Regions from separate parts of the Streptomyces sp. A18 genome, predicted to be linked through region 1. Evidence: riboswitches for the same ligand, from Rfam matches in the RefSeq annotation. Region 1 holds a riboswitch; the other holds the start of a gene.

Evidence for each region. A riboswitch is a leader RNA that binds a small molecule or an ion and turns the genes downstream of it on or off. The one in region 1 is predicted to bind cyclic di-AMP.
Region 2: it holds a riboswitch for cyclic di-AMP, as region 1 does, so the genes downstream of both, AC5P1C_RS10410 (transglycosylase SLT domain-containing protein) here and AC5P1C_RS09250 (transglycosylase family protein) in region 1, are expected to answer to the same signal.

What each region holds. Positions count from the first base shown of each region.
Region 1 is NZ_JBWLKL010000004.1:266,603-271,890, reverse strand. Features, by position in the region: gene AC5P1C_RS09265 (DUF501 domain-containing protein) at 1-270, opposite strand, end outside; gene AC5P1C_RS09260 (FtsB family cell division protein) at 326-805, opposite strand; gene eno (phosphopyruvate hydratase) at 938-2,224, opposite strand; gene AC5P1C_RS09250 (transglycosylase family protein) at 2,565-3,275, opposite strand; cyclic di-AMP (ydaO/yuaA leader) riboswitch at 3,279-3,470, opposite strand; gene AC5P1C_RS09245 (LysM peptidoglycan-binding domain-containing protein) at 3,653-4,678, opposite strand; gene AC5P1C_RS09240 (cytochrome P450 family protein) at 4,842-5,288, opposite strand, start outside.
Region 2 is NZ_JBWLKL010000005.1:52,141-57,428, forward strand. Features, by position in the region: gene AC5P1C_RS10400 (hypothetical protein) at 159-350, shown strand; gene AC5P1C_RS10405 (inositol monophosphatase family protein) at 453-1,253, shown strand; cyclic di-AMP (ydaO/yuaA leader) riboswitch at 1,751-1,907, shown strand; gene AC5P1C_RS10410 (transglycosylase SLT domain-containing protein) at 1,910-2,674, shown strand; gene AC5P1C_RS10415 (non-ribosomal peptide synthetase) at 3,134-5,288, shown strand, end outside.

The sequences.
Region 1 (5,288 bases):
CAGCCGCTCCGACATCTCCTTCATGACGCCGTTGGCCTCAAGGGTGCCGATAGCGGAAGCCGCTCGCGGGCACGTCAGGTAGTACGTCGTCGGGAACGGCGTCCCGTCCGGAAGGCGCGGCGCCGTCTCGACGACGTCCGGCTGCCCGCAGGGGCAGCGGTGGGCGATGGCCCGCAGGCCGCGCGGCGGACGGCCGAGCTGCTGCTTGAAGGCCTCGACGTCGGCGTCGGTGGGCTCGGTGCGCGGGGTGGTCGGCGGGGGCGTTTCCATGCCTGTCTTTCGATCGGTTCCGTAGAAGTTCTGTCGGGCAGGGGGAGGGCGGTGCTCAGTCGTCGGCCGGGCGGTCGGCCTTGTCGACGCCGTCCCAGACGTTCGAGTACCAGGGCCTGGCGGCCGCGCCCTGGTCGGTGCGCTGCTTCTTCGCCGCTTCGGGGTCGACCACCGTGTACCCGGTCTCGCCCGGCATCACATAGTGCAGCCGGTCCCGGATGCGCTGCTCCGCGTACGCGTCGTCCCGCCAGCGGGCCTTCTCGTCCCGCAGCTTCTCGACGTTCTCGCGGCGCTCGGCCTGCTCCTTGCGCTGGTCCGCGATCTCGGCGCGCTGGGAGACGTACTGCCTTATCGGGTAGGCGAGCGCGACGACCAGCGAGCAGAGCACGAGCGCCAGGAGCGCCGCGCGTCCCGTGAGCCGGGAGCGGCGTGCCTGGCGCTTGGTCTGGGAGCGGTAGACACGCTCCGCGGTCTGCTCGCCGAGCAGCCGCAGCCTGGTCGCGGTGGAGAACCGGTCGCGGTCCTTCACGGCCATGTGTGCCGCCTCCCCGATACGTACGTACGTCCCCGCACACGGTACGGGACCGAGTACGGGGACGTAGGTAACTCCTCAGGCGCCGCAGCCCGAGCCGGGGCCCGGGAAGCGGCTCAGCCCTTGCTGTGCTTATCAGTCCGCGAAGCGGAACCGGGGGAACGCCGAACGACCGGCGTAGACCGCGGCGTCGTCCAGGATCTCCTCGATGCGCAGGAGCTGGTTGTACTTGGCGACGCGCTCGGAGCGGGCCGGGGCGCCGGTCTTGATCTGGCCGCAGTTGGTGGCGACGGCGAGGTCGGCGATGGTGACGTCCTCGGTCTCGCCGGAGCGGTGGGACATCATGCACTTGAAGCCGCTGCGCTGGGCCATCTCGACGGCGTCCAGGGTCTCGGTCAGCGAGCCGATCTGGTTGACCTTCACCAGAAGGGCGTTGGCCGACTTCTCCTCGATGCCACGGGCCAGGCGCTCGGGGTTGGTGACGAACAGGTCGTCGCCCACGAGCTGGACCTTGTCGCCGAGCTTCTCGGTGATGACGTTCCAGCCGGCCCAGTCGTCCTCGAACAGCGGGTCCTCGATGGAGACGAGGGGGTACGAGGCGACGAGCTCCTCGTAGTACTCGGTCATCTCGGCGGCCGAGCGGGACTTGCCCTCGAACGCGTACGAGCCGTCCTTGTAGAACTCGGACGCGGCGACGTCGAGCGCGAGCGCGATCTGCTCACCGGGGACGTAACCGGCCTGCTTGATGGCCTCGAGGATGAGGTCGAGCGCGGCGCGGTTGGAGTCCAGGTTCGGGGCGAAGCCGCCCTCGTCGCCCAGGCCGGTGGACAGGCCCTTGTCCTTCAGGACCTTCTTCAGCGTGTGGTAGACCTCGGTGCCCCAGCGCAGGGCCTCGGAGAACGACTCGGCGCCGATCGGCGCGATCATGAACTCCTGGATGTCGACGTTCGAGTCGGCGTGCGACCCGCCGTTCAGGATGTTCATCATCGGGACGGGCAGCAGGTGCGCGTTCGGACCGCCCAGGTAGCGGAACAGCGGCAGGTCGCTGGCCTCGGACGCGGCGTGCGCGACGGCGAGCGAGACGCCGAGGATGGCGTTGGCGCCGAGCGAGCCCTTGTTGTCGGTGGCGTCGAGGTCGAACATCGCCTGGTCGATCAGGCGCTGCTCGGTCGCGTCGTACCCGACGAGCTCCGGGCCGATCTGCTCGATGACGGCGAGGACGGCCTTCTCCACGCCCTTGCCCTGGTAACGGTTGGGGTCACCGTCACGGAGTTCGATGGCCTCGAAAGCACCGGTGGACGCACCGGACGGAACGGCGGCACGACCCGTGCTGCCGTCGTCGAGGCCGACCTCGACCTCGACCGTGGGGTTGCCTCGGGAGTCCAGGATTTCCCGGGCTACGACGACGTCGATGGACGGCACGAGCATCTCCTTCTGGGATGTGACGCGGTACGCGGGGCGTTGGCCTCGCGGACACGAGCCTAACCGGCTCCCGGACAAGAGCCAGCCGACCGACCGCCCTGTGGACAAACCGAGAGCAAAATGTTTCCGAACGGAACAAAGCAGTGGGGTCCGTGTGGGGACAAACGGACCCCGCCCCGGTGCGTACGGGGGATACGCGCACCGGGGCGGGGTGGACCCGTGGGGACGGGGTAGCGCCCCGAAGGGGCGCGGGGCTGTGACATATGCGGCTCCGCCGCGTGGGCGCGACCAGCCACGAAGCACCCGCAGACGAACAAGACCGCGAGGCGCCCCGCCAGAACTAGCTCAGGTGGAGCTGCTGGCCCGGGTAGATCATGTCGGCGTTGTCGATGATGTCGCCGTTGAGCTTGTACACCTTGTGCCAGCCGCCCTTGACGTCCTTGGCCTCGGCGATCTTGGAAAGGGTGTCACCCTTCTTGACCTTGTACTCGCCGTCGCCCTTCTTGACCTTCTTGCCGGTCGGGGTCTCGACGGTCTTCTTCGACTCGGTCTTGGGGGCCTCGGCCTTGGGAGCGGCCTGCTGCGGCTGCTCGGTCTGGGCGCTGGGCTTGCTCTGCGGCTGCTGCTGCTCCTGGGTCTGCTGCGGGGCGCTCTCCTGCGCACCGCCACCCTCGTTGGAGGCGCTCGACAGGCCGACGCCGCAGCTCGGCCAGGCACCCTTGCCCTGGCCCGCGAGGACCTTCTCGCCGATCTCTATCTGCTGGGCCTTGGAGGCCTTGTCGGCGGTGGGCGCGTACTTCGTGCCGCCGTACGCCGCCCACGTGGACGACGAGAACTGCAGGCCGCCCGTGTAGCCGTTGCCGGTGTTGATGGACCAGTTGCCGCCGGACTCGCACTGCGCGACGGCGTCCCACTCGGAGTTGGTCGCGGCGGAGGCCGAGCCGGCCGCCATCAGCGGGGCGGCGACTGCGACACCGGTGACGCCGGCGAGCGTGGCGACGCGGGTGGCCTTGGACGGGCGGCGGTGCTTGCCCTTGCTGGAAAACAGCATGAGTGATCCCCTCACCGACGCCTGCGAGGTGAGCTGTCGGGTTCGGGCCGATGAAGTTGCCCGGCCGCGCTTCCTGAGCGCGGCTTAACCCCTAGCCGATCCCGTCCGTCTCTCCGCATCGCTCTCGCGATGCTCAACGGCCGGGCCCGGCGGAAACCTTGGTTCCCCCGCTCCTGCCTACGGCGCATTACGCGACGACTGTTCCCGAACGGCCGTTGGCAGGACTCGGCGTACCGACCGGCGGGGCCCGCTGTGGCGAGCGGTCACGACCGTAGTCATGCGATCGGCCGAAACTCAAAGACGATCAGGGCTTCTGAGACCCATCTCTCACTTGCGCCAATTGGGACATCAAGCGCAAAACGACTCGCCAACTACCCCTACTTTTCGCCCAAATCGAGGCTCTGACCGGGCAGGATGAGATCGGGGTCGGAGCCGACGGACTTCTCGTTCTCCTCGTACAGCTCGGCCCACCCACCCTTCACGTCGAGGTCGTCGGCGATGCCCCAGAGGCTGTCTCCCGAGCGGACCGTGTACGTCCCGTCGGCGCCGTCCTGCTGACGCTCGTCGCCACGGGAGGCGTGCCGGCCCGAGCCCTCGCGAGAGGCGCCGTCGGAGGGCTTGTCGTCCGCGCTGTCGCCGCGGTGACGGCCTTCGCCCTCACCGGCGGAAGGGGTGGGGGTGGGGGAAGTGGCGTCGTCCTGCCCGGACTTGTCCGAGTCGGGCGAGTCGGTGGTGTCACCGGAGTCGGCCGAGTCGTCCGGCTTGCCCGACTCGTCGTGATTCTTGTCTCGCGCCTCGTCGTCGGCCTGGTCGTCGGCATCGGGCTTCTCGGAGGACTTGGTGCCGTCCGAGGGATCGGCCGACTCGCTGGGCGACGCACTCGGCTCACCCGACTCGGTCGGCTCACCCGACTCGGTCGGCTCACCCGACTCGGTCGACTCACCGTCACCGGGCTCGGTCGCGTCCGTCGGCTCCTCGGAAGGAATCGTCGTGATCGGAGCGCCGGGGTCGACGTCGGCGGCGGCGCCGTCCTCGGTGAGGCCGGCGATGGGCGCGCAGCTCGGCCAGGCGTCGGTGCCCTGGTCGTCAAGAACCTTCTCGGCGACGGATATCTGCTGCGAGCGGCTGGCCAGGTCGGCGCTCGGCGCGAAGTCGAGGCCGCCGTACTCCTCCCAGACCTGCTGCGAGAACTGGAGTCCGCCGTAGTACCCGTTGCCCGCGTCCGCGCTCCAGGATCCGCCGCTCTCACACTCCGCGAGCTTGTCCCACGTGGCGGTGTCCGCCGCGCTCGCGCTGGTCGCGCCGAGCAGCGGGATGGCGATGGCCGATCCTGCGACTCCTGCCGCGACGATCAGGGCCGGGGCCTGGCGGGGGCGTCGGTGACGACCATTGCCGGAGAGCATGCGGTTGCCTTTCGCGTGACTGGAGCGACGACTGCGGCACGGGATGCCGAGTCGTCGGTGAACGTAGCGGCACTCGAACGCTTGTTACAAGTCGATGCAGGGGAGATCACGTGAAAGTCACAGTCTTGACGACCCGTCAGCCACAAGGCGCCCCACACCCCGGCTATTTGCTCCGCTGTGCGGGTGCGAACTCCACGGGGAGCGTGCGGAGTCCGCGCATGATGAGCCCGCCGCGCCATCTCAAATCACCAGGTTCCACCGCGAGGCGCAGGTCAGGGAGGCGCCGCAGGAGGGTCGCGAGGGCGGCCTGGCCCTCGAGCCGGGCGAGCGGCGCACCGAGACAGTAATGAATGCCATGGCCGTAGCCGAGGTGTTGGTTGTCGCGGCGGGAGAGGTCGAGCGTGTCCGGCCGGGCGAAGCGTTCCGGGTCACGGTCGGCGGCGGCGAGGACGACGAGGACGGGGTCTCCGGTGGCGATCTCCTCCCCTCCGATCGTCAGCGGCTCGGTGGCGAACCGCCACGTGGCGAGCTCGACGGGCCCGTCGAAGCGGAGCAGCTCTTCGAGTCCGGTCTCCAGAAGACCGGTGTCGCCGCCGTCCTTGAGCGATTC
Region 2 (5,288 bases), on a different contig from region 1:
ATCGATGCCCCCAAGTGTGATCAATTCGCCCGTTAGCGGAGTGCCGGCGTAGCGATGCTGACGACTGGCCGCCGTCCTTGTCCGGATCATCACGGCACCGCACTGTCCCTGGAACCCGCGCGAGGGGTAGCCAGTGCCCCAACGGATAGGGTCGAGGCATGTCGTCCGACCTCCCCCAGACTCTGGCCATGGCGTTCCTGGAATCCCAGGAGATAACCACGACGGACTGCCGCCGATGCGGCACCGAGGTGTCGGGCGTCAACGGCCGCTACGCCTGCGGGGTGTGCGGGTGGGTCAACAACTGGACTGAGGGCCACAACGAACTGCCCAGCGGCGACAACCACTCATAGCGCTGCGCCACAGCGGTCGAGCGGGACGATGAGTGCGGAGACCCGGCACCTGTCGGCTGGCTCAGCGCACGGAGCGGGCATTGCCCCGATACTCTGCACCGCATGATCAACTCGAGTCCGGGGCTTGACGATACCGAGGTCGCGATAGCCGCGGCGCTCGCCGGCGCGCAGGCCGTGCACACCAGGTACGGGCAGCGGCACACCCGCATCGACAAGGGTGCCGGGGACTTCGCCACTGACGCCGATGTGGCTGCCGAGGAGGCGATCCTCGGCGTCATCCGTGCGGCGCGGCCCGAGGACGCGGTGCACGGCGAGGAGGGCGGGCAGCGAGGTGCGGCTGACGCGGCCCGCCAGTGGCTCGTGGACCCCTTGTGCGGCACGCTCAACTACGCCGTCGGCAACATGCTGGTGGCCGTCAACGTGGCCCTGCGCCATGGCCCGGCCGCGGTGGCCGATCCGTTCAGCGGCGAGGTCTTCTTCACCGACGGTGCGACCGGTTGGGTTCGGCGCGACGGGAGCGACACGTTGCTGGCGCCGACGGCCGGCACCCAGCTGGTCGACGTGAACCTTGATCCGCCTTTTCCGAGCGCGCCGGGATTCCGGGCCGTGAACCTGCTCGCCCACCCTGATTTCGTCGAACGGTTCCGGCCGCGGGTGGTGTCCACGTCGCTGGCGCTGGCCTGGGTCGCCGCCGGCAAGCGCGCCGCGTACGTCACCGACGGCGGTGACCTGACCGCCAGCCTGCACTTCGCCGCCGGCATCGCCCTGTGCCGGGCCGTCGGCTGCGTCGTCTCCGGAGTCGACGGCGCTCCGATCGGACACGCAGGCCGCGGGCTCGTGGCGGCTGCGGACGCCGAGACTCACGGGATGCTGTTGTCGATGATCCAGGGTCGGCGCGGCTAGTCGGCGCAGATAGCGGTGCAACCTGGTTGGGATCAGCCCCTGACCGGGGCGTTCTCACCGGGATCGACCCAACGCAGCCAGTGCTGGAGCAACGCTCGCCCATCGTGATGCGTCGACACCACCCAGTGTCCGTCTTCTGACGAAACCAACCTTCTTCGCATCATTGATGGCTTATATAAATTGCTGTCTGTATTGCGGGATACTCATGCGGAATAGCGCGCTCTGGCAGGCCGTCGATCCGCATTCCACCCGCACTCCAATCCGTGAAATGGGTCACAGGGGCAACGAGTGCGGCTCCGGGAGTCGCCGAGCGTACTTCCGTTCCACGCAAAGAAAGTTGGGCTTTTCGATCAAAGGGTGCGAGAGCTTTCGATCACCACGGACAAGAGGTGCGCATTCCCTATGTGAATTCTGGTCTTGTTTCGGCCGCACTTTCTCGCCTAACGTCACCGTCAATCCGGATGGAACGCCGAATCCTGCCGCTGTCCGGAATCCCTTCCACTCACACACTCACGCACGGCAGGAGCGGGGGACCCAGGTAAGCCGCCGATCCGGAATCCGGAACGGCTCGGGGTGAAGTCGCATTCACAGTGTGGCCGGACATCTCCCGTCCGAACCCGACAGCTCACCTCGTAGGCGACGGAGAGGAATTCGTCATGCCTGCAAAGGGTAAGCACCGCCGCCCCAAGTCCAGCTCCCTCACCCGGGGCATCGCCGCCGCAAGCACCGGCGGGGCCGTGCTCGCACTCCCGATGCTCGGCGCTACCGCCGCCAGTGCGGCGCAGCCTGCCGCAGCCGCCAAGCCCGCCGCCGCCCCGAAGACCTACGTCGTCACCGCGGGCGACTCCCTCTCCAAGATCGCCCGAGAGCACTCGCTGAGCGGCGGCTGGAAGAAGCTGTACGAGGACAACCGCAGCGCTCTCGGCGACGACCCGCGGCTGATCCACCCCGGTCTCAAGCTCACCCTCGGTAAGAAGGCCCCGGCCCAGGCCGCGGAGAAGTCGGACGCCTCCAGGACGTCCGCCGAGCGGGCGGACCGCTCCGAGCGCGGGAACGCGGCGGCCGCCGAGCCCGCCGCCGCCCCGGCGAAGAAGACGTACACCAATGACCTCGACGGCTGGATCAAGGAGTCGCTCGACATCATGGCCCAGCGTGGCATCCCCGGCTCGTACGAGGGCATCCACCGCAACATCATGCGCGAGTCCTCCGGCAACCCGCTTGCCACCAACAACTGGGACTCCAACGCTGCCGCCGGTACCCCGTCCAAGGGTCTGCTGCAGGTCATCGGCCCCACGTTCGACGCCTACCACGTGCCCGGCACGTCGTTGGACAGCTTCGACCCCATCGCCAATATCACGGCCGCCTGCAATTACGCGGCGGACCGGTACGGGTCGATCGACAACGTGAACGGCCCGTACTAAACCGCATTCAGTACCCTCCGCTGTAAGCCCCGGCACGCCATGTGTCCGGGGCTTCGGCCTTTTCTGGGACGAATTCCTCGCGTGCAAATCAGTACCGAACTCGTCAGCAACGGGACAGAGTATTGAGGTGCCGTCATATAGCCCCTGAGGGCGGGCAGTTCGCGAGGCCCCGGATCTCGGGGAGTTGTCGGAAGCCGCCTGCCGTGTATGTCGCGACCGCGGGGACGTCCCGCACCCCGGATTCCGTCCGGTGCCGACGGGACAGCGCACGCTTCGCCGTGCGTGCAACAACCGGAACTTGACTCCAACTTGAGGCGGGCTGCCGAGCAGGCGGAGAAATCGGTCCGTAGGGTGCGCTGTCCGGCATCGTCGGTGGATGTCCCCACCGCCGGTCCCGGCTGCAGTCCTGCGCAGGGGGCGTCTCGCTTTTGCCCCCACTAGATGGGAGTGCGGTTCTCCGTGGCTACCTCTCTGAACGAACTCGGCCGCTTCGCCTCGTCGCACTGGTCCGGCTCGGATGAGCCGGGAGACCCCCGGTCCGTTGGTGACTCGGTGGAGTTTCACCTCGACCGCGACCTCCTGCGCATGGTCGAGGAGTTGGCCGACGAGCGTGACACCACGGCGACTTTGGTGCTGCAGGCGGCGTTCACGGTCCTGCTGCACCGCCTCGGCGTGCCGTCAGTGATTCCGGCGGGCGACGAGTCGTCGTTCGCCGCGCTGGTGACGCGTATGCGGGATCGGGTCGCGAGCCCGATGCCCTCTGAGGACTCCCACTCCGGGCTCGGCCCTCTGTCTGTCGCCCCCGGAGAAGCCCTCGGAGAAGGGCTGGTCGGCACAATCCGGTACGACGGTGACATGTACGGCCGGGCGGCTGCTGAGTCGCTCGCGGAGCGGTTCGTGCAGATCATTCGCCAGGTGGTGGCGGATCCCGGCCTGCGGAGCGGAGCGGCCGGGGTGTCGCCGGCGCCAGTTGGTCGGCGCGAGATCGAGATGTGGGAGCGTCGGTACCCGGGTTTCGCTGAGGTGTGGCCACTGACGGCGCTGCAAGAGGGGCTGCTCTTCCACACGCTCCTCGACGACGCGTCGCAGGGGACCTACCAGATGCAGTTCGTCATCGCGCTGCGCGGACCGGTGGCGGCCAAGCGCATGCGGGCGGCAGGGCAGGCACTGCTCGACCGGTACGCGAATCTGCGGACGGCATTCGTGCCGGGATCCGGCGGGGAATCGGTGCAGGTGGTCGTCGACGGGGTGGAGCTGCCGTGGCGTGAGGTGGACCTGGCGGCCGTAGGGACGCAGACGGAGATCGCCGCGGGCGCGGCTGTGCCGGGTCCGGCGGTCGCCGCCTTCCTCGCACAGGACTTGCGCAGCCACTTCGATGTGACGGAGCCGCCGTTGCTGCGAATGGCGCTGGTGAAGGTGGGCGCCGAGCGCTTCGAGTTGGCACTGACGGCACATCATCTGCTGTTCGACGGTGGATCGCTGCCGCTCCTTGTGCAGGATCTTCTCCACCTCTACGCGGCTGCCGGGGACGCTTCCGCGCTGCCGCCCGTGGCCGAGTACCGGGACTTCCTGGTGTGGTCGTCAGGGCAGGACCGGGAAGCGGCGGCTCGTGTGTGGGCCGAGGAGCTTGCGGGGGTGGAAGACCCGACCCTGCTGGCTCCAGTGATCGAGGCCCGCTCCGGATCCGGATCCGAAGCGAGCGGGGACGCGTCCGCAGGGGTCAGTGAAGTCGAAGTCCCCCTGACCTCGGCCGAAGCGCGTCGACTTCACCTGCACGCCGCCGAGTTGCATGTGCCGTTGGACACCGTCGTACAGGGCGCCTGGGCGCTGCTCCTCGCCGGGCTCACCGGGCAGCGGGACGTGGTGTTCGGGACTACCGTGCCCGGACGTCCGCAAGCGGTGCCCGGCGTGGCCTCGATGGCCGGGTTGTTCGTCAACACGCTCCCGGTGCGGGTCCGGCTCACACCCGCAGACACCGTGGCCGATCTGCTGCGTGGCATGCGGCAGCGGCAGGAGGCGCTCTCCGGCCACTACTGCGGCCTCGCCGACATCCATCGGGCCACGGGCAAGAGCGTCCTGTTCGACACGCTGGTGACGTCCGAGTCGTACGCGGTGGGCATCCGCGGCGTGGACCTCCAGGGCGATGGCGACGAAGGCTTCGAGATCACCGGTGTTCGTTCGTCCGCCGGTACCCACTATCCGCTGACGGTCACCGTCGACACCGAGCCACACCTCCAGGTGGCCGTGCAGTACCAGCGCCACCTCTTCGACCACAGCGGCGTCGAGACCGTCGCCGAGCGGCTGGCCCGCCTCCTGCGGCAGATCGCCGCCGACCCCGAACTGCCCCTCGCCCACCTCGACCTGCTCGGCCCCGCCGAGCGGGATCTGCTGCTGCACGGGCACAACGCCACCGCCGTGCCCGTCGAGGCGGCCACCGTCCCCGGACTCTTCGAGCAGCATGCCGCCGCGACACCCGACGCGGTCACGGTCGAGTACGGCGACACGTCGCTGACGTACCGCGACCTGGACGCGCGCGCGAACCGGCTCGCACGCGAACTGATCCTGCACGGCGTGGCGGCGGAGACCGTGGTGGCGGTGTCGCTGCCGCGCTCCC